DNA from 2 places in the Alcaligenes sp. RM2 genome. Region 2 is predicted to be linked to the other one. Evidence: predicted binding sites of a transcription regulator. Region 2 holds the regulator's gene; the other holds the start of a gene.
What was found. Region 2 encodes HrcA, which represses chaperone genes, less so after heat shock. Its sites were predicted from a motif close to TTAGCACTCNNNNNNNNNGAGTGCTAA; they were not measured.

Region 1: rpoH (RNA polymerase sigma factor RpoH) is a predicted target of HrcA. The motif match lies at 2,652-2,678, and genes of this name have one in related genera.

The regions. Positions count from the first base shown of each region.
Region 1 covers NZ_JBRFIO010000006.1:74,610-89,620, reverse strand. The annotation lists gene clsB (cardiolipin synthase ClsB) at 1-195, shown strand, start outside; gene ACU6HM_RS17025 (S-(hydroxymethyl)glutathione dehydrogenase/class III alcohol dehydrogenase) at 348-1,454, shown strand; gene fghA (S-formylglutathione hydrolase) at 1,582-2,475, shown strand; gene rpoH (RNA polymerase sigma factor RpoH) at 2,762-3,658, shown strand; gene ACU6HM_RS17010 (TonB-dependent copper receptor) at 3,910-5,961, opposite strand; gene ACU6HM_RS17005 (DUF2946 family protein) at 6,060-6,497, opposite strand; gene ACU6HM_RS17000 (cation:proton antiporter) at 6,781-9,405, shown strand; gene cyoE (heme o synthase) at 9,449-10,342, opposite strand; gene ACU6HM_RS16990 (COX15/CtaA family protein) at 10,281-11,354, opposite strand; gene ACU6HM_RS16985 (SCO family protein) at 11,359-11,988, opposite strand; gene ACU6HM_RS16980 (SURF1 family protein) at 11,990-12,772, opposite strand; gene ACU6HM_RS16975 (twin transmembrane helix small protein) at 12,801-13,007, shown strand; gene ACU6HM_RS16970 (cytochrome c oxidase subunit 3) at 13,052-13,927, opposite strand; gene ACU6HM_RS16965 (DUF2970 domain-containing protein) at 13,978-14,202, opposite strand; gene ACU6HM_RS16960 (cytochrome oxidase small assembly protein) at 14,204-14,317, opposite strand; gene ctaD (cytochrome c oxidase subunit I) at 14,335-15,011, opposite strand, start outside.
Region 2 covers NZ_JBRFIO010000001.1:186,780-201,790, forward strand. The annotation lists gene ACU6HM_RS00830 (iron-containing alcohol dehydrogenase) at 1-611, opposite strand, end outside; gene ACU6HM_RS00835 (alpha/beta fold hydrolase) at 608-1,333, opposite strand; gene ACU6HM_RS00840 (GntR family transcriptional regulator) at 1,470-2,192, shown strand; gene ACU6HM_RS00845 (sterol desaturase family protein) at 2,207-3,025, opposite strand; gene dapB (4-hydroxy-tetrahydrodipicolinate reductase) at 3,496-4,287, opposite strand; gene ACU6HM_RS00855 (outer membrane protein assembly factor BamE) at 4,313-4,813, opposite strand; gene fur (ferric iron uptake transcriptional regulator) at 4,927-5,382, shown strand; gene recN (DNA repair protein RecN) at 5,558-7,207, opposite strand; gene ACU6HM_RS00870 (NAD kinase) at 7,214-8,113, opposite strand; gene hrcA (heat-inducible transcriptional repressor HrcA) at 8,241-9,254, shown strand; gene hemH (ferrochelatase) at 9,318-10,403, shown strand; gene grpE (nucleotide exchange factor GrpE) at 10,520-11,110, shown strand; gene dnaK (molecular chaperone DnaK) at 11,296-13,221, shown strand; gene dnaJ (molecular chaperone DnaJ) at 13,324-14,457, shown strand; gene ACU6HM_RS00900 (M16 family metallopeptidase) at 14,573-15,011, opposite strand, start outside.

The DNA of each region.
Region 1 (15,011 bases), on a different contig from region 2:
AATGTGCTGATTCAGGATGTGCCTTTCACCCAGGACCTGCAGGCCAAGCTGGAGTACGAGATCGAGCATAATGCAGCGCGCGTCTACCCGGAGCAGTATCAGCGGCTGGGTTTGTTCAGTCGACTGGGCGATTATCTGGCTTATGGCATGTTGCGCCTGGGCGTGCTGCTGACGGGTAAATCGTCCTTGTATTGATGCCTGCCAGGTGATTTGTACGGGTCTTTACCCATACAAGGTGCCGCCAGCCGGGCAGCGCCTTATAAAATACTCTCTATACTTTAAGAGTTTGGTCCCGAAGGACCGAGTTTGCCGTAACCATAATTACTTTTACCCGGAGGGTGGACCACATGAAAACACGTGCAGCTGTTGCCTGGAAAGCGGGCGCTCCGCTAACGATTGAAGAGGTCGATCTGGCAGGTCCCAAAGCGGGCGAAGTGCTGGTCGAAATCAAGGCGACGGGCATTTGCCATACCGATTACTACACCTTGTCCGGTGCTGATCCAGAAGGTTTGTTCCCAGCGATTCTGGGCCATGAAGGTGCAGGCGTGGTGCTGGATGTAGGTGCTGGCGTGACTAGCCTGCGTCCCGGCGATCACGTGATCCCTCTGTACACACCCGAGTGCCGCCAGTGCAAATCCTGCCTGTCGCGCAAGACCAACCTGTGTACCGCGATCCGTTCGACTCAGGGCAAGGGCCTGATGCCCGATGGCACCTCGCGTTTCTCCATTGGCGGCAAGCCAGTGCACCACTACATGGGCACATCGACTTTCGCTAACCACATCGTGGTGCCGGAAATTGCCTTGGCCAAGATTCGTAACGACGCACCTTTCGACAAGGTGTGCTACATCGGCTGTGGCGTGACTACCGGTTTGGGCGCTGTGCTGTTCACCGCCAAGGTGGAAGCGGGCGCTAACGTGGTGGTGTTCGGTTTGGGCGGTATTGGCCTGAACGTGATCCAGGGCGCCAAGATGGTCGGCGCTGGCAAGATCATCGGAGTGGACATCAACCCCGAGCGCGAAGCCATGGCTCGCCAGTTTGGCATGACCGATTTCGTGAACCCCAATGAGGTTGAAAACGTGGTCGACCACATTATTCAACTGACTGACGGCGGCGCGGATTACTCCTTCGAATGTATCGGCAACACCAAGGTGATGCGTCAGGCACTGGAGTGCTGCCACCGCGGCTGGGGCCAGTCCATCATTATTGGTGTGGCCGAAGCCGGTGCCGAAATCTCCACCCGACCGTTCCAGCTGGTCACAGGTCGCGAATGGAAGGGCTCTGCCTTTGGTGGCGCTCGTGGCCGTACCGACGTCCCGACCATTGTGGACTGGTACATGGATGGCAAGATCAATATCGACGATCTGATCACCCACACCTTGCCGCTGGAGCGCATCAACGAAGGCTTTGACCTGATGAATGCCGGTAAATCCATCCGTTCGGTGGTGATGTACTGATAGACGTCGCTTGAGAAGGGCGCAGGCAGTCGCCTGCACTCTTTATCCCGGTTTCAGAGCTCGTATGCTGCCCTTGGGCGTGCCACGGGCTTTGGGCCGGATCTGCAATTGAGAACACGAGGGGGCTATGACTCAGACACTGGAACTGCTCAACGAACACCGCTGTTTTAATGGTTGGCAGCGCTACTACCAACACGCTTCGCAGACAATTGGCCTGCCCATGCGTTTTTCTGTGTACATGCCGCCGCAACTACAGGCCAGCGCTCAGAAAGGGGCTGCCAGCCTGGCAGAGGCTATCGGGCAAGGCCGTGTGCCTGTGCTGTTTTTTCTGGCCGGCCTGACCTGCACGGAAGAAACCTTCATGATCAAGGCCGGTGCCCAGCGTTACGCTGCCGAGCACGGCATCATGCTGGTCACTCCTGATACCAGCCCGCGTGGTGCTGGCGTGGACGGGGAGGACGATGGCTGGGATCTGGGAACCGGTGCCGGTTTCTATCTGGATGCCACTGAGCCCGGCTGGAGCAAGAATTACCGCATGGAAAGCTATGTGACCCAGGAGCTGTTTGATCTGGTCACGACCATCTTGCCCGGCGACGCCCGCCGTGTCGGTATCTTTGGTCACTCCATGGGCGGGCACGGTGCCTTGACGCTGGCTTTGCGCCACCCTGGCAAGTACCGCTCCGTGTCGGCCTTTGCGCCCATTGCGGCGCCGACCCGCTGCCCTTGGGGCGAAAAGGCCTTTGGTGCCTATTTGGGTCAGGATCGCCAGGCTTGGGAACAACACGACGCCAGTGCCCTGATGGCCAAGACCAGTACGCCGTATCCTGCCGGTATCTTGGTGGACCAGGGCTTGAGCGATGCCTTTCTGGCCGAACAACTGTATCCGGAAGTATTCGAGCAGGCGTGCGAGCAGGCCAAACAGCCTTTGACCCTGCGCCGTCACGACGGCTATGACCACGGCTACTATTTCATCTCGACCTTCATTCAGGACCATCTGAATTTCCACGCCGAGCGACTGTGATCGCTGGATAAACAAGGTCGCACTTTGTTATTTTCAGGTGGGCGTTAAAGCGTTACTCTCAGGCAGCCACGGTTTTTTGCCTGTTTGTGGCGTCCTGCCCACCGATTTGCCGCAGTTTTCCCTCAAGTAGTGAACTTTTTCTTGCTGCGACGCTCTTATTCCTGTACTCGAAATTTTTAGCACTCCAGACCATCGAGTGCTAAACTCAATGATTGTTGAAATACGTTTTCTGCGGTTTGAGAGCCTTGTTTAGTGCTCTCGCCGGCTGACTTTTGAAGGATTTTCCATGACACAACAAGCGAACGCTTTGGCCCTGACGTCTGGTAATGAACTCGTCGCCGCCGTGTCTAATCCAGGCGCACTGGGGACGATCGAAGCGTATATTTCTGCTGTTAACCGCCTGCCCATGCTCAGCGCCGAACGCGAAACCGAGCTGGGTCAGCGCCTGCGCGACCAGGATGACCTGGATGCTGCGCGTGAACTGATTTTGTCGCACCTGCGTCTGGTGGTCTCCATTGCCCGCCAGTACCTGGGTTACGGCTTGCCGCATGCCGACCTGATTCAGGAAGGTAACGTGGGCCTGATGAAGGCCGTCAAACGCTTTGACCCCGATCGCGGTGTACGTCTGGTGTCCTTTGCCGTGCACTGGATCAAGGCCGAGATCCACGAATATGTCGTGCGCAACTGGCGCATGGTGAAAGTGGCCACCACCAAGGCCCAACGCAAACTGTTTTTCAATCTGCGCCGCATGCGTCCGGACGGTCAAACGCTGGATACGGCCCAGGTAGACGCGATTGCACGTGAACTCGATGTGCGTCCTCAGGACGTCAGCGAGATGGAAGTGCGTCTGTCCGGTCACGATATGGCCCTGGAAGCCCCGGCCAACGACGACGATGACAATTTCGCGCCTATCTCCTACCTGTCCGATGAAGGACACGAGGAACCCACACGCGTGCTGGAGCGTCGTGCCCAGGATATGCTGGAAGGCAGCGGCCTGGAAGAAGCGATCGACACGCTGGACGAGCGTTCGCAGCGCATTGTGCGCGCCCGCTGGTTGCAGGACGATGGCGGTGCCACCTTGCACGATCTGGCCGCCGAATTCGGCGTGTCGGCAGAGCGTATCCGTCAGATCGAAGTGGCGGCGTTCAAGAAGCTGCGCGTCGCCTTGGCGCCTGCGGCTTGAGTCGTTTTAAAGAGTTACAACTTTTCGGGGGAATCCGAAGAACTTAAGCTGATTTTCGCGGACTAAACAATACATTTGCTGATTTTTGCCACCTATGCAATTCGGCATTTGCGCATCCGCTTCGGCTTCTCCTCTTCCCCTCCCTTTTGAAGCGGATGTTTACGGGACACCAGCTAGGTGTCCCTTTTTTTTGTCCTGATTTTTCAGCTGTTTTGCCTGCCGAGTCAGCCCGACCCAGTAGGCAAAATCGATCAGAAGGTCAACGCGGCACGCAGCCAGACGGTGCGGCCAGGATCATTAAAGCGGCTTGCTGCGCCAAAACCAAAACCACTGTTCCCGGCCAGATTCAGGTGTTCGCCGTAAGTCTTGTCGAACACATTATCCACACCGGCAGTCAGGGACAGATTGCGGTTGATCTTGTAGCCGCCATACAGCGACAAGGTACTGAAACCACCTGTAGGCCCGAAGTCGTAACCCACCACATTCCCTTGTCCCTGCGAATAGCGATTTTGCTTGGCTACAATGCGCCAGACACCGCCGGCAGACCAGGGGCCTTGCACATAATCCGCTGTCAGGCGCAGATCGAGCGGGGGCATTTGCGGCAGGGCTCGGCCATCCGTACTGTTACGGCCCCAGGCGTAGGCCAGGCTGCCGCCCAAAGTCCAGTTGGGCGTCGCTTTCCAGTCCGCACCCAATTCGCCACCCATGATGCGGGCCTTGACGTTTCTGGCCTGGGTTTTCATGCCCATCATGCCACCGGGCAGGTAGTCGAACAGGATGTAATCCTGGATCTGGCCAATATAGGCAGAGGCCCAGGCCGAGACCGTTTCATCCTTGTACTGAGCACCAAAATCCAGCTGTGTGGTCTTTTCAGGCTGAATGCCCAGGAAGGCACTGGCGCTGCCTTGCGGGCCGCTGGCCGGGGAAATCAGCTCCCAGTAGTCCGGCATGCGCTGCACATGACCAATACCGGCGTACAGGCTCAAGGGCAGGGAATCCAGATCATGCTCGATACGCAGGAAGGCACTGGGCAGGGTTTCTCTACGGCGCTCGTTCGCACCGGGGTTGGGCTTGCTCATCATGCCACTGCCCAGGCTGGGTCGCAGGTCGCGGGCACTGGCCCAATCCAGACGTGCGCCACCAATCAAACGGCTGGCGTCGTTCAGGTCCCAACGGGCTTCGGTGAACAGACCAATATTGTCGAACTCGGCATCTTTCACCCAATCCTGATCGCGGTAGTCCTGCATGCCCATGCCACTGCGTTTGCGATGGCGGCTGCGCATCAAATCGGCACCTGTGGTCAAGGTCAGGTCCTCGCTCAAGGCCCAGTCCATGCTTAGACGGCCACCCCAGGTCAGGCGGTCCACATTGGAGGCCATAGGCATGGACATGCCTCCTCCCGGTTTGAAGGTGCGCAGCCCGTAGTTGTCCATCACGTGATCGGCGTAGTTGTAGTAGAGCTGGGCCTCTACATTGCGCAGCACGCCTTCGTGCATATCCTTCTTGAAACGCAGACCCAAGGTTTCACGCTTGAATTTTGTGCCATCCATGCCACGACCAGCATAGCGGGCATAGCCGTCGCCTGTGCCTGCACTGAGCTCCAGCAAGGTATCGGCATCCGGCGTCAGGCCAATGGCGACGTCCGTATTCCATTTCTTCCAGCGCGAGGGCACACGTTCGCCATCACCGTCCTTGTAGTCCTGAGCGCGATCTTGATTGGCAGTCAGGCGGGCATAGTAAGAGGCATTGCCAGCCGCAAAGTCCACATTGCCTGCGTGACGGCCAGCCGAACCGCCCAGAATACTGGCGTCCAGCGTGGCGTCGTTCTCGGTAAAGCCGGGCGCTTTGCGCTCGAAGCGTACCGTTCCGGCAGAAGCACCCGGGCCCCAGCGCACGCTTTGAGGGCCCTTGATGATGGTCAGTTCATCAAAGGATTGGGGCGAAATGTAGGAGGTCGGCGCATCCATGCGTGACGGGCAGGCACCGGGCATGGAGCTGCCATTGGTCAGCACATTCAGACGCGAGCCAAACATGCCGCGCAGCACCGGGTCCCCGTTGCTGCCGCCATTACGAATGGCCGCAAAGCCAGGAATGGTTTTCAAGTAGTCCGTGCCGTCGCTGGCAGGCAAGGGCAGGCGGGGCAGTTTGGGGTTGGTGCTGAACTGCAAAGGGGATTCAGGAGCCACTCCGGTCACTACGATAGGGCTGAGTTGTTCAATAACGGTGGATTGGGCCAGGGCAATAGAAGGCACGCAGGCCAGCACACCGGCGCTGATCAGGCCGGGGTTTATTAATTTCTTCATGACTAAATTCCGAAGAGCAGCCGTCGTCCAGCGGCAAACCCGCTTGGGCGATGGCAACAAAGGAGAAAAGGCGTGGCGGCAGAGCCGAACGCGGGGAATCAGGCAGGAAGAAGAGAGGGTGGGGCGCGTTGCCCCACAGGCGGGCCACGAATAAAGGCCTGCGCCAGAGCGGGGCTAAGAGGGGGAAGCAGCAAGGGCCGAAACTGGCCCAGGCTCAAAGGCGTGACGATAGCAATCGGCGCGGGCGTCAATGCGGCTTGCAGCATGACGCAGAACGGACAGGTGGCGCTGGTGGTAGCCTCGTCCGAATGGGGCGTGGCGTCCTCGCCTAACAAGGCCGCCCAGTGCTGAATCATTTCAGGGGGAAGGCTTTGTCCTGAAGGTAGACAGAAGGCCAGCGCATACCCCTGATCTGTCTGCTTGGGCATATAGCCCGCAGGGACCATGCCGCGCAGCACCACAGCCAGCAACAACAAGCACAGGCCCAGACGATGGGGCCAGTGAGTCGCAGCGAGGAAGGTGCGCGGGAAATTCATGATGCGAAAGTATAACGAGTTATGTCAGACGTGAACTTGCGCTGGCGCAGATTTTGGCTTGCCGCCGTATCACCGTCCATTTGTGTTTCTGAATGCGGGTCCATAGGCCAAAAAACGTAAATTTTGCGAGAAAAAGATAATTCGGCGGCTGTGTGTCCGGAAAAAGGCGCTATTCTGATTCATGCGGAAAGCGGGGGGATTTTCCGTGCCGATCTGGCCTGCCCATGCCTGAATGCGTATGTACATGCCGATCGACTCAATGCCGATGACAAAGGATGTCGCGATGCAGATTGGGCAGTTTGTTTTTGGGTTGGCAGGCCTGCTGGGGCTGGTTGCCTTTATGCCGCCTTTGGCTGGACGCTTGCGACTGCCGTACTCCGTACTTCTGGCCTTGATCGGCTTTGCGCTGGGCATTTTGCTACACCTGCACGCCTGGGCGCCCAAGATGGTGTCCGACTTCCTGGATACCTTGCAGGCCTTTGACATCTCCTCCGAGACCTTTCTCTACGCTTTCCTGCCCATCCTGCTGTTCGAGACTTCGCTGGCCATGAACTTGCGCCGCCTGCTCGACGATATCGGCGCCATCTTGATGATGGCCATCGTGGCCGTAGTGGTCTGTACCTTTGCCGTTGGCTACGCCTTGAACGCGGCTTCGTCTTATGGTCTGGTGGTCTGTTTGATGTTGGGCGCGATTGTGGCCACGACGGACCCTGTGGCCGTGGTGGGCATTTTCCGTGAAGTGGGCGCACCCAAACGCTTGTCTACCTTGGTGGAAGGCGAGGCTCTGTTTAACGATGCGGCTTCCATTGCCTTGTACTCCGTGCTGTTGGCAGTCCTGACGGGGGGTGGGGAATTAAGTGGCAGCAAGGTGTTGGGCAGCTTCCTGTTCAGTTTTCTGGGCGGTGGTGTCGCGGGTTTCTTGATGGGTCGTCTGGCCAGCGGCCTGTTCGTGCTCTTGCGCGGTTGGCCGGCTGCTGAAGTCACGCTGACCATTGCCTTGGCGTACCTGGCCTTTTTTGTATCCGAGCACTATCTGGGCGTCTCCGGTGTGGTCGCCACGGTCATTTCCGGCCTGGTGGTGGGCTCGACAGGCCGCACTCGCATGTCGCCTGCGACCTTCGAGCTTTTGAGCAGCTCCTGGACTCAGATGGGTTTTCTGGCCAACTCCCTGATCTTCTTGTTTGCCGCCATGCTGATTCCACGCCTGATGGCTGAAATCACCTGGATGCAGATCGGCCTGGTGGCCTTGCTGTTTGTGGTGACCTTGCTGGCACGGGCCGTTATGGTGTTTGCCGTTCTGCCCTTGCTGGGGCGCACCCGCTTTGGCACCCGAGTCAGTCGTCCCTATCGGGTGGTGATTCTGTGGGGCGGCCTGCGTGGCGCTGTTTCCCTGGCACTGGCCCTGGCGGTTACGGAACAGCACGCCATTCCGCATGATGTGCGCCAGTTCATTGGTGTGGCCACCACGGGCTTTGTGTTGCTGACCCTGTTTGTGAACGGGATCAGTTTACGCCCCTTGATTCGTCGTTTAGGCCTGAATCAGCTGACACCGCTGGAACGGCATTTGCGCGATCAGGCTGTGAGCTTGGCCTTGGAAGAGCTGCGCGACAAGACCGAAGAACTGGGTCGGCAAGAGCAGATCAAGCCACAGGTCATCGAGCGCCTGTGTACGGTGTTCGATGCCAGTCAGGCCGGTGTGGCCTCCGGCCAGATCCAAAGCCTGACCGAAGCACAGAAAGTAAAAATGGGGATGGCGATTCTGTCGGCCCGCGAGGTGGAGCTGTTTTACGAACTGCTGAAATCGCAGATTGTGGATTGGAAGACAGCCGAGTCCTTGTTGAGCCGCGCCGAACGCATGAATGATACGGTGCGTCTGGCTGGCTTGGCCGGTTTCGAGGCCGCCATTGCCAATGATTTGCGCTATTCTCGAGGTTTCCGGTCTGCTTTGCGCTTGCACTATCTGTTTGGCCTGCAAGGCTGGCTGGTGCGGGAACTGGACAAGCGTTTCTCGAACCTGATCGCCAAGCGCTCGGTGGCCCAGCGTCTGATACGCTTTGCCGAAACCGAGCTGGCTCCTTTACTGGGACAACAGGCTACGGGCACGATTGTGCAGGCTCACAAGTTGCGTCTGTCTCAACTGGAAGACGCTTTGCATTCCTTGACGCTGCAATACCCGGTGTTCGCGCAGTGGCTGCAAGAGTCCTATTTGGCGCGCGTCGCCGCTTCGCAAGAACGCGCCCACTACCGCACCATGTTGTCCCACTCTCTGATTACCAGCGAGATGTACGCTGATCTGGTCAAGCAGATCACACAACGCTGGCGTTATCTGGACGAGCGTCCCACGCTGGACATGACCATGAGCGCCATGGAACTGATTGCCCAGGTACCCATGTTCGATGGCATTTCCGAGCAAGCCAAGAAGGAGCTGGCGCGACGTTTACGCCCACGTCTGGCGCTGCCAGACCAGAAAATTCATCTTCGTTATGGTGGCATGCGTGTCATGTTCTTTGTGGCGTCCGGGGCGCTGGAGCTGACTTTGCCTGATGGTAGCCTGGTGGAACTGGGGACAGGGCAAACGATTGGTGAAGTCAATGTCGTGGAACATAGCGACCACGTTGGTGAAGTGCGCTCCCTGGGCTATAGCCGCTTGCTGATGCTGACTGAGCGTGATTTCGATACCTTGCGCGGCAAAGATCCCATCTTCAGTGAAAAGATCGAGGCCGTGGTGCGACAGCGCCAACGCGCGTATCAAGTGTGGCAGGAGTTCGAGTCCGGCCAACGCCAACATGAGGAACTGCCACCGCTGTTTGGTTTGGCTCATGCCTTGAGCGAGGCAGAAAGTTTTGTCGGCCCGCCTTTACCCCCGGACTGGGTACGACAGGCGCAGCCCCCCGAGGGACAGGCATAAAAAAAAGCGAGCCGATCACGGCTCGCTTTTTTATTGGGCGTGATCAGATCAAGCGCACCCAGTGATCCAGCAGCAATGCCCCAAACAAGACCGCCAGATAAATAATGGAAAAGCGGAACAGCTTGCGAGACAGTTCATCGCTGTAGTTGCGGTGCAGTTGGTGGGCGTATTGAATGAAGCGTGCGCCCAGCAAGATCGCCGCAGCCAGGTACAACGGCCCGCTCATGCGGATGATGAAGGGCAGCAGGCTGGAGGCCATCAGGATGTAGCTGTAGAGCAGCACATGCAGCGTCGTAAAGGTCTTGCCGTGGGTGACGGGTAGCATGGGCAGGCCGGAGCGCTGGTAGTCGTGTTGACGGTAGAGCGCCAGGGCCCAGAAGTGCGGCGGCGTCCAGATGAAGATGATCAGCACCAGCAACCAGGCCTCAGCCGGTACGGCGTTGGCAATGGCGGCCCAGCCCAAAGCAGGTGGCATGGCACCGGACAAACCGCCGATCACGATGTTTTGTGGGGTCAGGGGTTTGAGAATCACGGTATAGATCACCGCATAACCAATGAAGGTGGCCAAGGTCAGCCACATGGTCAGCGGATTCACCCAGTAATACAGCACCAGCATGCCCATGCCGCCCAACAAACCGGACATGGCCAGCACTTGCGGCGGGGTAATGGTGCCGCGTGCCGTACCGCGCCGAGCGGTGCGCAACATGCGGGCATCAATCTGGCTTTCGATCAGGCAGTTGATGGCAAAGGCGGCAGCCGCCAGCATCCATATGCCCAGCGTACCCGCGACCACGGTGCCCGGATCGGGCAGGCCGGGAGCAGCCAGAAACATGCCGATAACGGCACAGAAAACAGCCAGCTGGGTGACTCTGGGTTTAGTCAGTACCAGATACTGGCGCAGGAGCGAGGCGGGAGCCAGGGTAGCGGTGTTTGTCATACTGTATTCCTTGGGGGACAGTCGACTTGCGGGAAAGCCGTACCAACAGGGTGACGCAGCATAAAACGAGACCGGCAGCTCCCCCATTATGCAGGACGGCAATCAAAAGAGGCCATTGGAAAAAGATCGTGGTTAACCCCGTGATGAGCTGGGCCAGCAGCAGCAAAAGCACCAAAGTCGCGGGGCGACGCAAGATGGGATCGGCGCGTAATTTCCACGCAACGGAACCCAGAACCAGAAACACCAGAAAGGCCATATTGCGATGGACCCAATGGATGGCGGTCAGCGCGGCCTGGGAAATCATCTCACCGGAAGGCAGCTCGCCCAACGCGCGAAACAGCGAGAACCCGCCGTGCAGATCCATCTCCGGTATCCATTGACCGTGGCATTGCGGGAAGTCCATGCAGGCCAGCGCCGCGTAGTTGGTGCTGACCCAGCCACCCAGACCAATCTGAATCGTCAGCAGGATAAAGGCCCCGATCAGCCAGGGTCGCCAACGGCGGGTTACAGGTGAGACTGGCGGTCCTGGGTTTTCGCGCACGGCCAGCCAGGTCATCAAGGCCAGTACGCTCATGCCACCCAGCAAGTGAGTGGTGACAATAATGGGCATCAGCTTGTGAGTGACGGTCCAGGCACCAAAGGCCCCTTGCACGCACACAGCCAGTAAGGTGAAAGCCGCCAGCCTGGCCGAATGCCCCAGCGTATGGCGATGCCGCCATGCCATCCAGACAATGGCAATGATCAGCATGCCCAAAGCCGCGCCCACGTAGCGGTGGATCATTTCAATCCAGGCCTTGCCCCAACTGACCGGGCCATAGGGCATGGCTTGATAGGCTTGTTCGATATGTGCGCCCGCGCCCAGCGGCGTGAGCTTGCCATAGCAACCGGGCCAGTCCGGGCAACCCAGGCCCGAATCTGTCAGACGCACAAACGCGCCGAACATGATCAGGTCCAGGGTCAGGAACCAAGTCAGGTAAACCAGCTTGCGGTAGCGTTGGCGGATATCGGCCATGAGCTTATCCGATGCGTGAATTGTTCAGCAGTTTGCGAATGTCGGTGCGAACCTTGAGCGGGTCGGCATCGTCGGGGAACAGCATCATCAAATTGCCATTGGGGTCGATGATCCACATGCCATTTTTGACAGCTTGTTCAGGGGCCTTGCCAGTGGCTTCAGGGGCCAGGAATTCGGCCAGCTGGCGCGGATCGGCGCGCAGCATATGCGTACCTTGATAGGCCTCCAGAATTTGCTCGGTTGGCTGGCCCTGGTCAGTCACAAACCAGACGCGTGCCAGGCGTTCCACGTTCTTGCCTTGGCTGGCGTGGGAGTTGCGCAGAATGAACAGCTTGCGCACGCAGCTTTCGGGGCAGGCGCTTTCATCGGCACTGACCAGCACCCAGCGGCCTCGCAGCGATTGCAGATCAAAGGCCTCGCCTTGCAGATTGCGCAGGGGCAGTGCGGCAGGTTCAGGCACGCTGCGTTGAGGCTGAATCAACTGGCCGTAGGCATTGCTCTCGTCTGGCCGCAGTCCCAGTGATGGCATGTAGTAGGCAGCCAGTGCAAACAGTACCGGCGCCAGACTGATCGCCAGCAGCAGATACAGCGGAGTCATGGAACGCGGGCGGGTAGGGGGTTGAGTCGTGTCCACGTCAGGTTTTCCTTGTAGGGGCAGAGTTGAGTCTGGAGCGTCGCAGCCATTTCCACGCTACACCGATCCAGGCACACAGGGCAATCAGGGCAAAACCGAACCATTGCAGTGCGTAGCCACGGTTCTTTTCAAAGTCGATATTCGGGTCGGGCCAATTGGTTTGCAGCTCCGAAGCGGGAGCCGTCTGGGCCAGCACGCGCGGCAGCACAGGCAGATCAATGCGGCTGCGCAGATCTTCCAGGGCCAGGTTCTGCACGACGGGGGGCGTGCCAGACGGGTCGGGCAAGTGTGCAGGCAAGGGGCTGCTACCCAGCTCAAACAGACGCGGTACGCGCTCCATCAACTCGCCGGAAATGGTTTCGGAGCCGGAAGGAGCAGCCGGAACGCTAGGGGTTTGCCCCGGTACGCGAGCCAGCCAACCACGTAGCACGAGCAGGCTGGAGCCCGCCAAATCGCCCTCATCCAGCACAAAAGGGGTGGCAATCCAGTAGCCCGGCTTACCTTTGAAATTGCGATTATCCAGGAGTACAGTTAACTCACTGCGCCAGGAGCCGTGCACCGCGACAGACTGCCACAAGGCACCTTTATCCAGGCTGGCCTGGGAATCAATATGAAGGGGAGCTTGCTGGCGGCCTTGTTCTATTTGTTGCGCCAGGCTTTGACGTTCCTGCGCGCGGCTCAGTTGCCAGCGCCCCAGGCTAATGAACAGCAGCATCAGCAAACCCAGACAAACCAGGGCAAGCAGGGATCGAGTCGAAGAAGAACGAGAATTGTTGCTGGACATCCATTCAACCTGAAGCGGGGGAGACGTAATGCGTGTGCTAGTCCTGATCGTGTTTCTGGGGATTATTGTTTCGCTGGGTTCAGCCCTGGTGTATTTGATGCGTGACCGGGGTAATTCCAATCGCATGGCCTATGCCCTGACCTGGCGAGTGGGCTTGTCCGTGGCCCTGTTTCTGTTTGTGTTGCTGGCCCATCATCTGGGTTGGATTGAAAGCACTGGCGTGCCTTTGGCTTGAAGTAAAAACCCAGGCCCGAAGACACGGGCCTGGAGCATGAATGGCTAGAACCAGTACACGTACAGATACAAGCCCAGCCACACCACGTCCACAAAGTGCCAGTACCAGGCGGCCCCTTCAAAACCAAAGTGGTGCTCGGCGGTAAAGTGCCCGCGCATCAGCCGTATCAGCATCACCGTCAGCATGGTGGCACCGATAATCACGTGAAAACCGTGAAAGCCCGTCAACATGTAGAACAAGGCTCCGTAAGCGCCGGAAGTGAACTTCAGGTTCAGTTCGGCATAGGCGTGCATGTATTCGTAAGCTTGGCAGGCCACGAAGGCAAAGCCCAGCGCAACCGTCATGAACAGCCAGAAAATAGCGCTACTACGCTTGCTGGCTCGCAGCGCGTGGTGAGCAATGGTCAGGGTCACACCCGAGGTCAGCAGCAAGGCCGTGTTGATCGTAGGCAGCCACAGCGGGCCTACGGTCTGGAAGGGGGCAACAGTGCCCGCCGGGCCTTGATTCGGCCAGGTGCCGGTGAAGTCGGGCCAAAGCAGGGCGCGGTGATCCAGGTCGCTGAGCAGCGGCGTGGCAATTTCGCGGGTATACCAAAGTGCCCCGAAAAAGGCCGCAAAAAACATCACTTCGGAAAAGATGAACCAGGACATGCTCCAGCGATAGGAGATATCGACACGCGTGCTGTTCAGACCCGTTTCAGACTCGCGCACGGCATCGCTGAACCAGAAGAACAGCACCAGCAAGAAGCTGAGAATCCCGACCAGAAACACCCAGAAACCGCCCGGCCAGTTATTGATCCAGGTAGCCGCACCCAACAGCGTCAGGCACAGGGAAAGGCTGGCGCGTACCGGGTGCCCCGATAAGCCGGGGACGTAGTAATACGGCGCCTTGGACGGGTGAGCCGTAGTCTCGACATGCATAGTGTTCTCCTTCGGGTCATGTGCCCTGGGGCGCAGTATCCGGCCAGGGTTCAGCTGGCCTGACCAATGAACCAGCGGGCCACCATAATCAGGCCCACAACGAAAACAACCGTGGCGATCAAGGCGGCAATAATCAGATAGACCGGATTGATCTTGGCAATGTCCTGCTCATGGTCGCGGCCACGACGGACTCCAAAAAATCCCCAGGCAATGGCTTTCAATGTCTGGAAAAAACTGAGCTTGCGCCGTGTGAGGTCCCGAAAATCGTCATCCATATCACTGTCCTAAAAATTGACTGCCTTTTAGAAAGGTCCAGGCCATGACGGCAATGACGAACACGGCCAGGAGCAATCCCAGACGGCGGTTGCGACGGCGTTGTTCGGGGGTCATACGGTGTTCCTCCAGTGTTACTTGACGACAGGGGGTACTTCAAAGGTGTGGTGCGGAGCGGGCGATGGAACAGTCCACTCCAGACCTTCGGCACCTTCCCAGGGTTTGGCGCTGGCCACTTCGCCCTTGCCACGCGCCGCCTGGATCACGATGTAGATCAGCAGCAATTGCGACAGGCCGAACCAGAAGGCGCCAATGGTGGCAATCTGGTGGAAGTCCGTGAACTGACCGGCGTAGTCCACATAACGACGTGGCATGCCCGCCAGACCCAGGAAGTGCATCGGGAAGAAGGTGACGTTGAACGAGATCATGGTGGACCAGAAGTGGATCTTGCCCAGACGCTCGTTGTACATGCGGCCGGTCCATTTGGGCAGCCAGTAGTAGGCACCGCCAAACAGGGCAAAGAGCGATCCGGCCACCAGCACATAGTGGAAGTGGGCCACCACGTAATAGGTGTCGTGTACCGCAATATCAATCGGGGCCACGGCCAGGATCAGGCCGGTAAAGCCGCCAATCGTGAACACGAAGATAAAGCCGATGGAAAACAGCATGGGCGTTTCAAAGGACAGCGAACCGCGCCACATGGTGGCTACCCAGTTGAAGATTTTCACCCCGGTCGGAATGGAGATCAGCATGGTGGCATACATGAAATACAGCTGCCCGGTTACCGGCATCCCGGTGGAGAACATGTGGT
Region 2 (15,011 bases):
TGGGTCAGGGCATCGATACCGGCGTCGGCAGTGACGCGGGGTGGGCAGCTATCGCTGAGTTCCGGGTCGATGACCGCAATGGCGGGACGCAGTGCATTGCCCATGACGGCAATTTTGGTGGCATTGTCGGGGTCGACCAGAATGGCTCCCGGTGTTGCTTCTGATCCCGTGCCGGAGGTGGTGGGCAGGGCGATCAAGGGCAAGGGCTTGGTGTGGGCGGGCCAGGTCCCGCTGTAGGTGCGTATGGGCTCCCCGGTGGGGACGGTCAGACACAGGGCTTTAGCCAGATCTATATTGCTTCCGCCGCCCAACGCCAATACGAAATCGATAGGGTGATCGGCCAGGTGAGCACGTACTTGCAGCGTGGCCTGATCACATAAGGTAGTGGAAGGATCTGGCTCGCCACCATCAAAAACCACAAGCTCAATTCCCTGTTCTCTACAGGCGGCGATGTGGTCCTGAACCCAGGTGGTTTGAATGGTGAAAAAACGGTCGGTAATCAATAAGCCGCGACGCCAGCCCAGGTGGGCAATCAAGGCAGGTAGTTCATGGCGGCAGCCGCGTCCCATCAGGGTGCGGGGTGGTGGGCAAAAGAAAACGTGTGTGTTCATACGGCAGTCCTTGCGGTGTGTAGAGAGCAGAAGGGTTCTATCAATGAGGCGATCAGTTCAGTGTGCGAGCCCAGAATGCTGTGGCCCGCATCAGGCAGGCTGTGCAAGGTGGCTTGTGGCAGTGCCTGCGCCAACCGGTGGGCGTGCTCAATGGGACAGTCCTGATCCTGCTCGCCGTGGATGATCAAAGAGGGGATGGAAATACGGGGAAGTTGCGCATACAGGTCGTGGTGCCGATTAGCCAGCCAGGTCCAGGCCACATCTAGATGACCTGCGGCCTCCAGCAGGCCCAGGCGCTGTTCCCGTTCTGCAATTTCTTGCAGCAAGGCAGGCGTGTCCTGGGCCTTGAACCATTGAGTCCGGTTCAGGCTGGCTGTGCCCGATAACAACAGCAGGGCTTGAGGCAGTGGGGCCTGTTCGTCCAGTAAAGTCAGACAGGTTTGCAGCACCACCGAGACGCCCAGGCTCCAGCCTGCCAGGACATAGGGCGTGTGTTCAGGCAAGGCTTGAATGCTGGCGCGTAGATCCTGCACAAAGCCGTCCAGCCCGTAATCTACCTGGCTGGAGCCGCGAAAGGTATTGCCTCGGCCTCGCAAGTCCGGGGTGTGCCAGGACATCAAATTCGAGCTGGCGTTGACCACTGGCAGCCAGCTGCGATGGGTGCCCTGAATCCCATGCACGGCAATGATGGTGGTTTGTTTTGAATCGCAGGCAATGCTCATGTGGCTTCCTGGAGTAGATAAATACAACTAAGATATGAGGCTGTTGCCCAGTTCCGGCCTTGTACTTGCAGCGCCAGAGCAGGCGTCAGAGTTTGGGTGTCAGCAGCAAACGCTGCGTTTTAAAGGCAGGGTCAGCATGGTTACAAGCAAGCGGAAGGTAGCGGGAAAAGGGCAGGCTCAAGATGAGGTGCTGGACATCAAGGCCTTGACGGAACCCAAGCCCAAGCTCACAGACATTGCTTACGAGCGTTTGGAAGAAGCCATCATTACCCTGAAGCTGCCGCCGGGCAGCATCGTGTCCGAGCTGACCTTGAGCCAGATGTTCGAGATTGGCCGCACGCCGATTCGGGAGGCCATTCAACGTCTGGCACGCGAACATTTGATGCTGGTCTTGCCGCAGCGTGGGCTGTTGATTCCAGAGCTGGACATGCCCAAGCAACTGCGCCTGATCGAGACGCGACGGGAGATCGAGCGTCTGATCTGCCGTAGTGCGGCCAAACGGGCGACACGCGATCAACGCGAGCAATTCAAGAGCTTGCATGATGCTTTCCTGGAAGCAGCCACCCAGAACGATGAAGTCAGTTTTATCCGGGCAGATCGACGGTTGAATGAGCTGGAAATCGAGGCGGCTCGCAATGAGTTTGCCGAGGCAGCGATGCGTCTGACACATGGGCTATCCCGTCGTTTCTGGTTCTGCCACTATCAGCAAAATCCGGATTTAACGCAGATGGGCAGACTGCATGCCAACTTGGCGATGTCCATTGCCGGGGGCGATATGGACCAGGCCGGTCAAAGCCTGGATCTCTTGATGGACTACATCGAAGAACTCGCCCGCACGACCCTGATTTCCAGCTTGTAAGGACAGGCAGGGCCTTAGCTGGCCAGGCCACGCTCCAGGGCGTGGGCCTCTTCTTTTTTCAAGGCCGGGCCGTCCGTGGTGTCGCCAGTATCTTCAAAACGGAAACGGCGAATAATGGGCTTGAGCTCTTCCTTGACGTGCTTTTCGCTATAGCCATTGAACAGGTGGCCAAGCAGACCGCGACGCAGATCCGTAGTGCCCATGGCCCAGTCTGCAATCGGGAACGTCAGGTTCATGTTGTACTTCATCATGATGCCCTGATTGTGGTGGGCGGTATGGTGGCGGCGAATGGTGTTGATGAAGGGCATATTGCGCACAAAGCTGTTCTCATGCACATGGCAGCAGTAGTGAAAGGCCTCGTACACCAGGTACTGTGCCACCATGGTCATGAATACAAAATAGCCTGCATTGGGGTTGATGATGGTTGCGGCCAGCCAGCCCAGAATCCCGCCGCCTACCCCCAACGTGGCCAGAACGCGCCAGGGGAAAAACACAATCCGGAACTCCTTGCTGGAATCAATTGTGGCTGCGTTGTCGGTGAAGTACTGGTGATGCTGGCGGGTGTGGCGTTCGTAGATTTCCCGCAAGCCAATGATGTTGATGCGTCGGTGCATCACATAACGGTGCATGGCCCATTCAACAAAATTACCCGCCAGAAAAACGGGGATCACAATCAGCCATTCCCAACCTACCGGGCCTAGCTGGGTGATGCTGTAGTAAATCGCTGCCAAGCCCACGATATAGGTCACTACCACGTGAACAATGCCGTTGTAGGCGGGGCTGATGTTGGATTTGTAGTCCTCTCGGAACTTGCGTTGGCGTTCGCTCATCATGTCGGTTGTCTCCTGCGGAAAAGGTTCATTCTTTGAATATCCAACTAACATATTAGTGATATTTTTTTCTGCGTCAAGCAGGGAAAACAGGGGGGAGGAAATGTGGCAAGGGGGCGACTTAAGGGGTGAAGCCGCTGTAGCGCTGGGTTGAGCAGTTTTCAGGCCAGGCTCAGGACTGGCTGTGCAGTTTCACTGGCGGGCTTGGAGCTGCTTTTTTTTTGCGGTGAGGCGAGGCGGGAGGGGGCAGGACGGGACACACTGGACCCAGGCTGGGGCAGGAGATGAAGGGACAGGTAAAGGACAAAAGAAGGTAAAGGGCAGGGGCACAGGCAAAGGGATAGGTGCTGGTCAGATCAATCCAGCGTAGCCACTTTCGGAAAGTAGCCAACAGGAGGAGGATCTGTTAAGCGAAGATAAAAAAAGCCGGCTCGAAAGCCGGCTTTTGGTCAGAGCGTTTGCAAGTCAGGAACTTACAGGCCCAGCACGTCTTGCATGTTGTACAGGCCAGTGTTTTTATCGCCCAGGAAACGGGCTGCACGCAGGCTGCCGTTGGCATAGCCAGCACGGCTGCTGGAGCGGTGCGAGATTTCGATGCGCTCGCCTTCGCCGCAGAAAAACACGGTGTGGTCGCCCACAATATCGCCACCACGGACGACGGAGAAACCAATGCGGCCATCCTGACGGGCACCGGTGTGGCCGTGGCGGGCCCAGTCGGCTACATCGTTCAGGGATTCACCCCAGGTTTTGGCAATGGCTTCGCCCATAGCCAGAGCTGTCCCCGATGGCGCATCCACCTTGTTGCGGTGGTGGGCCTCAAACACCTCGGCGTCGTAGCCCTGGTTCAGCAAGGCAGCCGCCATTTCAATCAACTTCAGGGTGGCATTGACGCCTACGCTCATGTTCGGGGCGAAGACAATGGCAATCTCGCGACCAGCCGCCAGAATCTGTTGTTTCTCTGCTTCGGAAAAACCGGTAGTGCCAATGACCAGACGGGTGCCGTGCTGCATGCAGGCGTCCAGATGGGCCATGGTGCCTTCAGGGCGGGTGAAGTCGATCAGGCAATCTGCCTGGGCCAGGGCGTTCAGGTCGTCCGTGACTTTGATACCTGTGTCTTTACCCAGAAAGGCTCCTGCGTCCTGACCAATGGCTTTGGAGCCGCTGTGGTCCAAGGCCGCGGCCAGTGTCAGGTCAGTACTGTTCAAAACAGCTTCAATCAGCATACGGCCCATACGGCCGTCTGCGCCAGCAATGGCAATGCGCATGTATCCTGTGTCCTTAACGTAAAGCTTAAAGCGTAGGCTGGTTGCCGCTCACGCTGGGCGTTGGGGCGGCTTGGTCGGCATCAGCGGGGGGCGGGGTGTGTTTCTTGCCTGTGTCGCTGCGCTCGAAGGGTTGGCGGTCAGGTTGCTCGTCGCCTTCCCAGCGAACCAGAGTGTCGCCTTCAAACCAGACGGTAAAGGTGCGCTGCTCGCTCTTGCCGTAGCCAGGCTTGTTCAGGTAAGGGTAGTCCCAACGGTCGGCGTGGAAAATGTCTTGCAAGGTGGGCGAACCCAGCAGGTAACGAACCTGTTCGCGTGTCATCCCCGATTGCAGGCGGGCCACTTGCTCGGCAGTGATCCAGTTCCCCTGCTGAATGTCGGCGCGGTATGGGAAGCCCCATTTAGAGGATCCGCAGGCGCTCAGGGCGGCGGCAGCCAGGCTGGCTGCGAGTATGGCGCGGATGACAGGAGTGAATGAATTGGCCTTCTTCTGCACGAAATGCCCCAGTAGGAATAAAATCGTTATCATATAAGGGTTTAGGAAAAAGCGCATGAATTGCGCATTGAACCGCCTCAAGACGAGCTGGTTTTCAACCAGGACGGACTTGAGATCCATCCCCATCAAGATGCGATAATTTAGCCATGAACGATCAAAATGAACTGAAGAACATGGGGCTTAAGGCGACTTTTCCGCGCCTGAAGATTCTGGATATTTTTCGCCGCTCCGACCAGGACGGTCAACGCCACCTGAGCGCTGAAGACGTATACCGCCTGCTTATTGCCGAAGAAGTCGATATTGGTTTGGCCACGGTTTACCGTGTATTGACCCAGTTCGAGCAAGCCGGCATTTTGGTGCGCAGCCAGTTTGACGGCGGCAAAGCCGTCTTTGAACTGAATGATGGCGATCACCACGATCACCTGATCTGCACCAATTGTGGCGTTGTGGAAGAGTTTACCGACAGCAATATCGAAGCCCGCCAGCACCAGGTCGCCAAAGACCACGGTTTTGTGCTGGAGAGCCATACCATGCTGCTGTACGGCATTTGCCCCAAGTGCTCGGAAGCAGGCAAGCAGGCCAAGCCTACTTTGCGCAGTTAATCCCTTTGTAGAGGGTCCGCCGGTGCGGGATCTGATGATTGGGGGCAGGATAGCCAGGGCGGCATCCTGAAAATTCAAAGAACAATCAGATCCGGATCACAGGGCCTCACGATTGGATACAAAAAAACCACCAGCTGCTTCGGCGCTGGTGGTTTAGCTTGCGTTTCAAAATTGCTTAACGCTGACGTGCCAGCATTTCCCGCGCATGTTCACGCGTTGTTTGCGTAATTTCCAGACCACCCAGCATGCGGGCGATTTCGTCCACGCGTTCGTCTTGCGTCAAAGGACGGATAGAGGAAAAGGTCTGACCTTGCTCGGTCGTTTTCTCGACCTTCAAATGATGGTTGCCGCAAGCGGCCACTTGGGGCAGGTGGGTCACACACAAGACCTGATGACGTGCCCCCAACTCTTGCAGCAAGCGTCCCACCACTTCGGCCACCGCGCCACCGACACCCGTATCCACCTCGTCAAAAATCAGGGTAGGCACGCGCGCTGCCTGGCTGGCGATAACAGACAGTGCCAATGAAATTCGGGCCAGCTCACCACCCGAGGCCACTTTGGCCAGCGGGCGTGGTGTTACCCCTTCGTGACCAGCCACCAGAAACTCCACCTGCTCTGCGCCGTGAACCTGGGGCGCGCAAGCGGTCAGGGCGACCTCGAAGCGACCGCCTTGCATGGCCATGGACTGCATCGCCTGGCTGACCTGTTTGCTCAGTTGCACACTGGTTTTGCGTCTTGCGGCACTTAGCTTGCTACTTAGCTCCTGGTACTGCTTTTCAGCCTGCTGAGCCTTGGCTTGCAGGGCTTCCAGATCAAAAGACTGTTGCAGCTGTGCCAACTGTTCCTGCCAGGTTTCCAGCAGGCTGGGCAGTTCTTCGGGCTCCACTTTCAGCTTGCGTGCGGCACTGAAAATGGCAGAAACCCGTTCTTCTGCCTGCGCCAGACGTTCGGGGTCCAGCTCCATATCGCTTAGATAACTGTTCAAGTCCGAAGCTGCTTCGGTGACGGCAATTTGTGCCGACTCCAAGGCATCCACAATCGCTTGCAGGCCTGGGTCATGACGCAGCAGGGCGCTCATTTCGTGGCTCGCTTTGCCCAGCAGTTGCTGTACCGAGGTTTCCTCGCCATCCAGAGCCGTCAGGGCCAAGGCACTGCCGTCAATCAAGGCCTGGGCATGGGACAGGCGGGTGTGTTCTTGTTGCAACTGGTCCCATTCACCAGCACGCAGATTCAGGCTGGACAGCTCGTTGATCTGCCACTCAAGACGCTCCTGCTCTCGTTTGCCCTGCTCAGCACTTTGACTGGCCTGTTCGACGGCTTTGCGTGCCTGGCTCAATTGCTGCCAGGACTGCGCCACTTGGCGCGCCAGGGGTAAATGGCCGCCTTGGCTGTCGAGCAGATCGTATTGGCTTTGAGGGTTCATCAGGCTTTGATGAGCGTGCTGACCGTGAATATCCACCAGCAATTCACCCAGCTCGCGCAACTGCGTCAAGGTGGCTGCGCTACCATTGATGTAGCTGCGGTTGCGACCTTGCTGGTCGATCAGTCGACGCAAGATCAACTCGTCCGCGACATCGAAGTCACGCTCGCTCAGCCAGCTTTGAATGTCTTGTTCACAATCGAAGTGCGCGCTGACTTCAGTGCGCGGACAGCCCTCGCGGATGGCTTTGGCATCGCCGCGTGCCCCCAGCACCAGGGAGAGCGCGTCAATCAGAATGGATTTACCAGCGCCGGTCTCTCCGGAAAAAACCGTGAAGCCGGAGTCGAAATCAATCGTGGCTTGATCCACGATCACAAAGTCTCGAACGTGCAGGGTACGGAGCATAGGGGTTTATTCGTTTTCGTCGTTAGGCAAAGGGATGTGATTCCAGCCCAGCTTCTGACGCAGGGTGGAAAAAAAGCTGTAGCCCTTGGGATGGATAAAGCGAATGGTGTCCTGGGAGCGACGCACGTCGATGCGGTCTCCCTGCTGACAGTCCGACCAGGTTTGCATGTCAAAGTGCACGCTGCCACCCGATTCCACCCGGCCCAGGGCCGTAATGGTCAAGTTCAGGGTGCCTGTGTCGGGTAGCACGATAGGGCGGTGCGACAGGGTTTGCGGAGCAACGGGGACCAGCAAAAATGCCTTCAGGGAAGGGTGCAGCAAGGGACCACTAGCCGCCAGCGCATAGGCCGTGGAGCCCGTGGGGGTGGAGATGATCAGGCCGTCGGAGCGCTGGCGGTACATGAATACGCCGTCAAGCTCGACACGCAGCTCGATCATGCCGCCGCGCCCGGCACGGTTGATGACCACATCGTTCAGGGCCACGCCTGAATACAGCACTTGCCCGTCACGCACCACGCGGCCTTCCAGCATGGAGCGCTCTTCAATGTCGTATTCGCCTTTCAGCACGCGCAGCAAGGCGTCGTTGGCGTCATCCAGGGGAATGTCGGTAATGAAGCCCAGGCGGCCGTGGTTGATCCCGATCAGGGGAACCTTGCTGTGGGCTAATTCGCGCGCAGCGCCTATCATGGTGCCATCCCCGCCCATCACGATAGCCAGATCGGCGCGCTCGCCAATTTGGGCATAATCGCCGATGGGGAATTCGGTAATACCGGCATTCTGGGCGGTTGTGGCCTCAAGCAGCACCGAGCAACCAGTGTTGACCAGGGTTTTAGCCAGCGATCGGATGGGCGCATCCAAGCCGGAGTCCTGGTATCTGCCAACAATGGCAACCGTTTTGAAATGCATGGGGCGAAAACCTTATGATTGATGAAATAATGGCGATCAGTGGATTATAGAGTTGCCACTCTAGGCTTGGCTGTAAGATTCTCCCCTTTATCATGCAGAGCTGGTGTTTTTAAGTGACGTACGCGACATGGATGACAGAGCAAATGCCTTGTTGAAGGTGCTGATCGAGCGTTACATCGCCGATGGTCAGCCGGTAGGGTCCCGTACCTTATCGACCATTTTTGATTTTTCCCCGGCCACGATTCGTAATGTGATGGCCGAGCTGGAAGGCCTGGGCCTGATTCATAGCCCCCACACCTCGGCGGGGCGCATTCCTACGCCCAAAGGCTATCGCCTGTTTGTGGATCGCCTCCTGGCTGCCGAGCGTTTCGAGCGGCCCGATGCACGTAATCTTAGCCAGTACCTGCCTTTTGACGAACCCAACCGGGCCGTTAGTTCTGCCGCTTCCTTGCTGTCGAATCTGTCGCAGTTTGCCGGTGTGGTGCTGGCGCCGAAAAAAGCCCAGACCTTCAGGCAAATTGAATTTATTCGTCTGTCTGACAAACGGGTGTTGCTGATTATCGTCACGCCGGATGGTGATGTGCAAAACCGCATCCTGTTTGTGCCGCGCGACTATCTGGAGCAGGAGCTGGTCGAGGCCAGCAACTTTTTCAATCAGCATTTCTCGGGCATGTCCTTCGAGTCGGTCAAGCTGGCCTTGTCACAGGAGCTCAGCTCCTTGCAGGCGGATATTTCGCGTCTGATGCAACAGGCGGTGGATGTGGGCAGCCATCAGCCCGATAGCGAAGAAGCTGTGGTCATCGCCGGTGAAAGCAAGCTTTTGAACGTGACCGAGATGGTGGCGGACATGGATCGTTTGCGCCGTCTGTTTTCCTTGTTCGAGAAGAAAACCGATCTGCTGCACTTGCTCGATGTCTCCAGTCAGGCCGATGGCGTGCAAATTTATATCGGTGGGGATTCGCAGCTTTTGCCTTTGGATGATGTGTCCGTCATTACGGCGCCGTATGGCGTGGATGGCAAGGTCGTGGGGACGCTGGGTGTGATCGGGCCATCGCGGATGGCGTATGATCGTGTGATTCCTATCGTGGACATTACGGCCCGGCTATTGTCCAATGCCCTGAGCCATCACTCTGCCAGTTAAGGTCTGGACCTTCAGTCTGTTGTTGGGCTGAAGGCAATCAGGCTGTCTAACGTACTAATCATCATGCCCAAGTTGTTTGCTTCTCCTTATTTGCCCGAAGCGCAGGACGCCGATATGTTCAATGATCAGGCTCCGGTACGCGAGGCCGGGCCCATCGGTATCTTGCTGGTCAATCTGGGCACGCCGGACCAGCCCGATGCTGCGTCCATTCGCCGCTACCTGGGGGAATTCCTGTCTGATCCCCGTGTCATTGAAATCCCTCAGCCGCTCTGGCAGATTATTCTGCGTCTGTTCATCTTGCCTCGCCGCCCCAGCAAGCTGGCACCGCGCTACAAGGATATCTGGTTGCCACAGGGCGCGCCCTTGCTGGTCTACAGCCAGGCACAGGCCGATGGCCTGCAAGAGCTGCTGCAATCGCAAGGCCATGATGTGAAGGTGGAGCTGGGTATGCGTTATGGCAACCCGTCCATTGCCAGTGGTCTGGATAAATTGAAAGCAGCGGGTTGCGAACGAATCTTGAGCTTGCCCCTGTACCCGCAGTATGCAGCCAGCACCACGGCTACGGCGGTGGATTGCGTGGCGGAGCACCTTGGAAAACAGCGCAATCAACCTGAGCTGCGCTTCCTCAAGCGTTACCATACGCACCCGGACTACATTGGCCCGCTGGCGGCACAGATACGCCGCTACTGGGATGAACATGGCAAGCCAGAGCGTCTGCTATTGAGCTTTCACGGCTTGCCGCGCCGCTGCGTGGAACTGGGCGACCCTTATTACCGTGACTGCCGTGAAACGGCGGATGCCTTGCGTGCGGCGCTGGATGAGCCTGCCGTAGAAGTGCATATGGCATTTCAAAGTCGCTTTGGCGCGCAGCGCTGGCTGGAACCCTATACCGAGCCCACCTTGCGCGAATGGGGCAAGCAGGGGGTGGGGCGTGTGGATGCCGTCTGCCCCGGTTTTCTGGCCGATTGTCTGGAGACGCTGGAAGAAATCCAGGTGGAATGCCGCGACGCTTTCCTGGAAGAAGGTGGCCGCGAGTTCCATTACATACCTTGCCTGAATGACGATCCGCAATGGATTGAGGGCCTGGGACGGCTGGCCGTGCAGCATCTGGGAGGCTGGCTGCCCAGCCGTCTGGTGCCAGCCGGATAGCGGTATTGGACGTTTTCCAAGGGGCTGGCCAGCAAAATATGCAGGCGGGTCTTGAACTGGGGGCAGATGCCCCCATTTTTATGCGATCAACGAATTCTGTAGTGGAGATACATCGAATGGCTACACATGCCGATCCCAATAAGCCTCTGGACGGGGAAGTGACGGAAAACACGCCTGAACAGGCACAACAGGGCACCCCCGAGCACGAGCAGCCAGAGATTTTGGCTCAGCAGCCCGAAGAAAGTTCGGCTGATCTGGCCACCGAGTTGGCTCAGGCCCAGGAAAAAGTGTCGCAGTACTACGACCAGCTGCTGCGTGCCAAGGCCGAGGTGGAAAACATTCGCCGCCGTGCGGAGGATGATGTCTCTAAAGCCCGCAAGTTCGGCACCGAGTCCTTTGCTGAAAGCCTGATTCCCGTGCGTGACAGCCTGGAAGCGGCTCTGGCCCAGACCGAGCAAAGCACGGACGCCTGGAAAGAAGGCGTGGAAACTACCTTGCGTCAACTGAACAAGGCTTTTGAGCGCAACAACCTGAAAGAAGTGGCTCCACAAGCCGGTGACAAGTTTGATCCGCACCTGCACCAAGCCATTTCGGCCGTACCTTCGGAGTTTGAAGAAGGCGCAGTGGCTCAGTTGCTGCAAAAGGGCTACACCATTTCGGATCGCGTGCTGCGTCCGGCCTTGGTGATGGTGTCGGCCCCCAAGTAATAGAGCCAGCCTGTCTGTGCGCGCAGGCTGTTCGGAATTAAGGCGTTTTTGACTGCTTTTTCGGATCAGCCGCTTGCACAGTAAAAAAATAAGGCCATTGCTCTTGAAATGCACGCAGAGTTCCCCATATGCATTTCATCAAATAATTTGCTTTCGCAATCAATCTTTTAGTCAGGTAAAAAATCATGGGCAAAATCATTGGTATTGACCTTGGAACCACCAATAGCTGTGTATCGGTGTTGGATGGCGACCAGGTTCGTATTATCGAAAATGCCGAAGGCGGTCGTACGACCCCTTCCATCGTGGCTTACATGCAGGATGGCGAAATCCTGGTTGGCGCTCCTGCCAAACGCCAGGCTGTCACCAACCCCACCAACACTATCTTCGCTGTCAAGCGCTTGATCGGTCGTAAGTTCACTGAAAAGGCAGTTCAGACAGACATCGAGCACGTGCCTTACACCATCACTGCCGCCGACAACGGCGACGCATGGGTGGAAGCTCAAGGCAAGAAGATGGCACCTCAGCAAGTGTCCGCCGACATCTTGCGCAAAATGAAGAAAACTGCCGAAGACTACCTGGGCGAAGAAGTAACCGAGGCCGTGATTACCGTGCCTGCTTACTTTAACGACAGCCAGCGTCAGGCAACCAAGGATGCAGGCCGCATTGCCGGTCTGGAAGTCAAGCGCATCATCAACGAGCCTACCGCCGCAGCTTTGGCTTTTGGTCTGGACAAGGCTGACAAGGGTGATCGCAAGATCGCTGTATACGACTTGGGTGGCGGTACGTTTGACGTGTCCATCATCGAAATCGCCGATATCGACGGTGAGAAGCAATTTGAAGTGCTCTCCACCAACGGTGACACCTTCCTGGGTGGCGAAGACTTTGACAAGCGCATCATCGACTACATCATCGACGAGTTCAAGAAAGAAAGCGGCGTTGATCTGTCCAAAGACGTGCTGGCCTTGCAGCGCCTGAAAGAGTCCGCTGAAAAAGCCAAGATCGAACTGTCTTCCACGCAGCAGACCGAGATCAACCTGCCTTACATCACGGCAGACGCTTCCGGTCCCAAGCACTTGAACCTGAAGATCACTCGCTCCAAGCTGGAAGCGCTGGTCGAGGACCTGATCGAACGCACGATCGAGCCTTGCCGTGTTGCCATCAAGGATGCGGGCGTGAAGGTTTCGGAAATCGACGACGTGATCCTGGTCGGCGGCATGAGCCGTATGCCCAAGGTGCAAGAGCGCGTTAAAGAGTTCTTTGGCCGTGATCCGCGTAAAGACATCAACCCGGACGAAGCCGTGGCCGCTGGTGCAGCCATTCAAGGTTCCGTGTTGTCCGGCGATCGTACCGACGTCTTGCTGTTGGACGTGACTCCTCTGTCCCTGGGTATTGAAACCCTGGGTGGCGTCATGACCAAGATGATCCAGAAGAACACCACGATTCCTACGCGTCACTCGCAAGTGTTCTCCACGGCTGACGATAACCAGCCTGCTGTGACCATCAAGGTGTTCCAGGGCGAGCGTGAAATCGCTGCCGGTAACAAGGCTCTGGGCGAGTTCAACCTGGAAGGCATTCCACCAGCAGCACGTGGCCTGCCACAGATTGAAGTGACCTTCGACATCGACGCCAACGGTATCTTGCACGTGTCCGCCAAAGACAAGGGCACAGGCAAAGAGAACAAGATCACCATCAAGGCAAACTCCGGTTTGTCCGACGAGGAGATCGAGCGCATGGTGAAAGATGCCGAGGTCAACGCAGCAGAAGACCACCGCATCGCTGAGCTGGCTGTTGCACGCAACCAGGCCGAGGCTTTGATTCACTCCACCCGCAAGTCCATGACGGACTACGGCGACAAGCTGGAAGCGGAAGAGAAAGAAGCCATCGAAAAGGCCATCGCTGATCTGGAGGAAACTCTGAAAGAAGGCGATAAGGAAGCCATCGACGCCAAGGTGGAAGCACTGGGTGTGGCCTCGCAGAAACTGGGCGAGAAGATGTACGCCGACATGCAGGCTCAAGCCGCAGCACAAGAAGGTGCTGAAGGCACAGCCCAGCAGCCCGCCGACGAGAACGTGGTCGACGCCGACTTTAAAGAAGTCAAACGCGATCAGTAATTGCGAGCCTGAATAAGGTTCCCTGGCCCGATCTTTGGCGGCATACGCTGGAGATCGGGCATTATTATTCAAACAGCGGCGTTTGGACGTCGTTAATCAAACATGGCAAAACGCGATTTATACGAAATTCTCGGTGTGGCCAAAAATGCGACGCAGGATGAAATCCGCAAGGCGTATCGCAAGCTGGCCATGAAGTTCCACCCTGACCGTAATCCGGATAGCAAGGACGCCGAGGAAAAGTTCAAGGAAGCCAAGGAAGCATACGAGATCCTGTCCGACGAACAGAAACGCGAAGCCTATGACCGCTATGGTCATGCCGGAGTCGATCCCAATGCCGGCATGGGCGGTATGGGTGGCGGCATGGGCGGGGCCGGATTTGCAGACGCCTTTGGCGATATATTTGGCGAAATCTTTGGTGGTGGCGGCGGACGTCGTGGCGGTGGCCCTCAGGTTTACCGTGGCGCGGACTTGCGCTATTCGCTGGATATCAGCCTGGAGCAGGCAGCAGCCGGTTTTGATACTGAAATTCGTGTACCAAGCTGGGAAAACTGCGAAACCTGCTCGGGTTCGGGTGCCAAGCCCGGTACCTCTGCACAGACTTGCCGCACTTGCCAAGGTAGTGGCGCGGTCCGTATGCAGCAAGGCATTTTCAGCATGCAGCAAACCTGCCCGACCTGTCACGGTAGCGGCAAGGAAATTCCTGATCCCTGCGTGGTGTGTCACGGCGAAGGCAAGGTCAAGAAGACCAAGACTTTGCAGGTCAAGATTCCAGCCGGTATTGATGATGGCATGCGCATTCGCTCCAGCGGCAATGGTGAGCCTGGCGTTAACGGTGGTCCTGCCGGTGACTTGTATGTGGAAATCCGCATCAAGCCGCACGGTATTTTCCAGCGTGATGGCGAGGACCTGCATTGCGAGCTGACCATCCCCTTTACCACGGCGGCCTTGGGCGGAACGGTGGAAGTGCCTACCCTGACAGGGCGTGGCGAAATCACCATCCCTGAAGGCACCCAAGTGGGCAAGACCTTCCGCTTGCGCGGCAAGGGTATCAAGGGTTTGCGTTCCAGCTACCCCGGTGACTTGTACTGCCACATTCAAATCGAGACACCTGTACGTCTGAACGAAGAGCAAAAGAAATTGCTGCGTCAGTTTGAACAGGCCTTGAGCGATGGTGGCGTCAAGCACTCGCCCAAAAGCGAATCCTGGACGGACAAGGTGAAAGGTTTCTTCTCCTGAATCCTGGCAGGGCTCCAGCAAGGAGTCGCCAATTAGAAAGTAAAAAGCCCGGTACTTTTGTACCGGGCTTTTTTACGCCTGTTCAACGTTCAGGCAAGCGGGGTTGCTGGCTTGATCAAGGTTGGGCATCCAGGGGTTCTGGAGCCGGCGCTGTCACCGGAGCCTGTTCTGCGGTTTCAGGTGCTGGCGTGGCGGCACCTTGCTTTTGACGCTCATGGTCAGCGGCAATCGCTACGACCATTTCCTTGGGTTTCAGGTATTTGCGCAAAACCGCATTGACTTGCTCCGCATTGAGCTTTTGCAGATCCTGGTCCATTTTCTCGGACCATTCAAAGCTGCGGCCCAGGTCCAGGTAATTCAACCACGCACTGCTGACCACGGTGTCCTGGCTGCGCGACAAGCGGCGGTAGTTCAGCAAGGCATTCACACCTTCCTTGACCTCTTGCTCGCTAAAGCCATCTTTCAGTGTTTGGGCCAGGACCTCGTCGATAGTCTTGCTCAACTTATCGCTATTGCTGGGAGCGTGAATGGCATAGACCGTCCACGAACCCTTG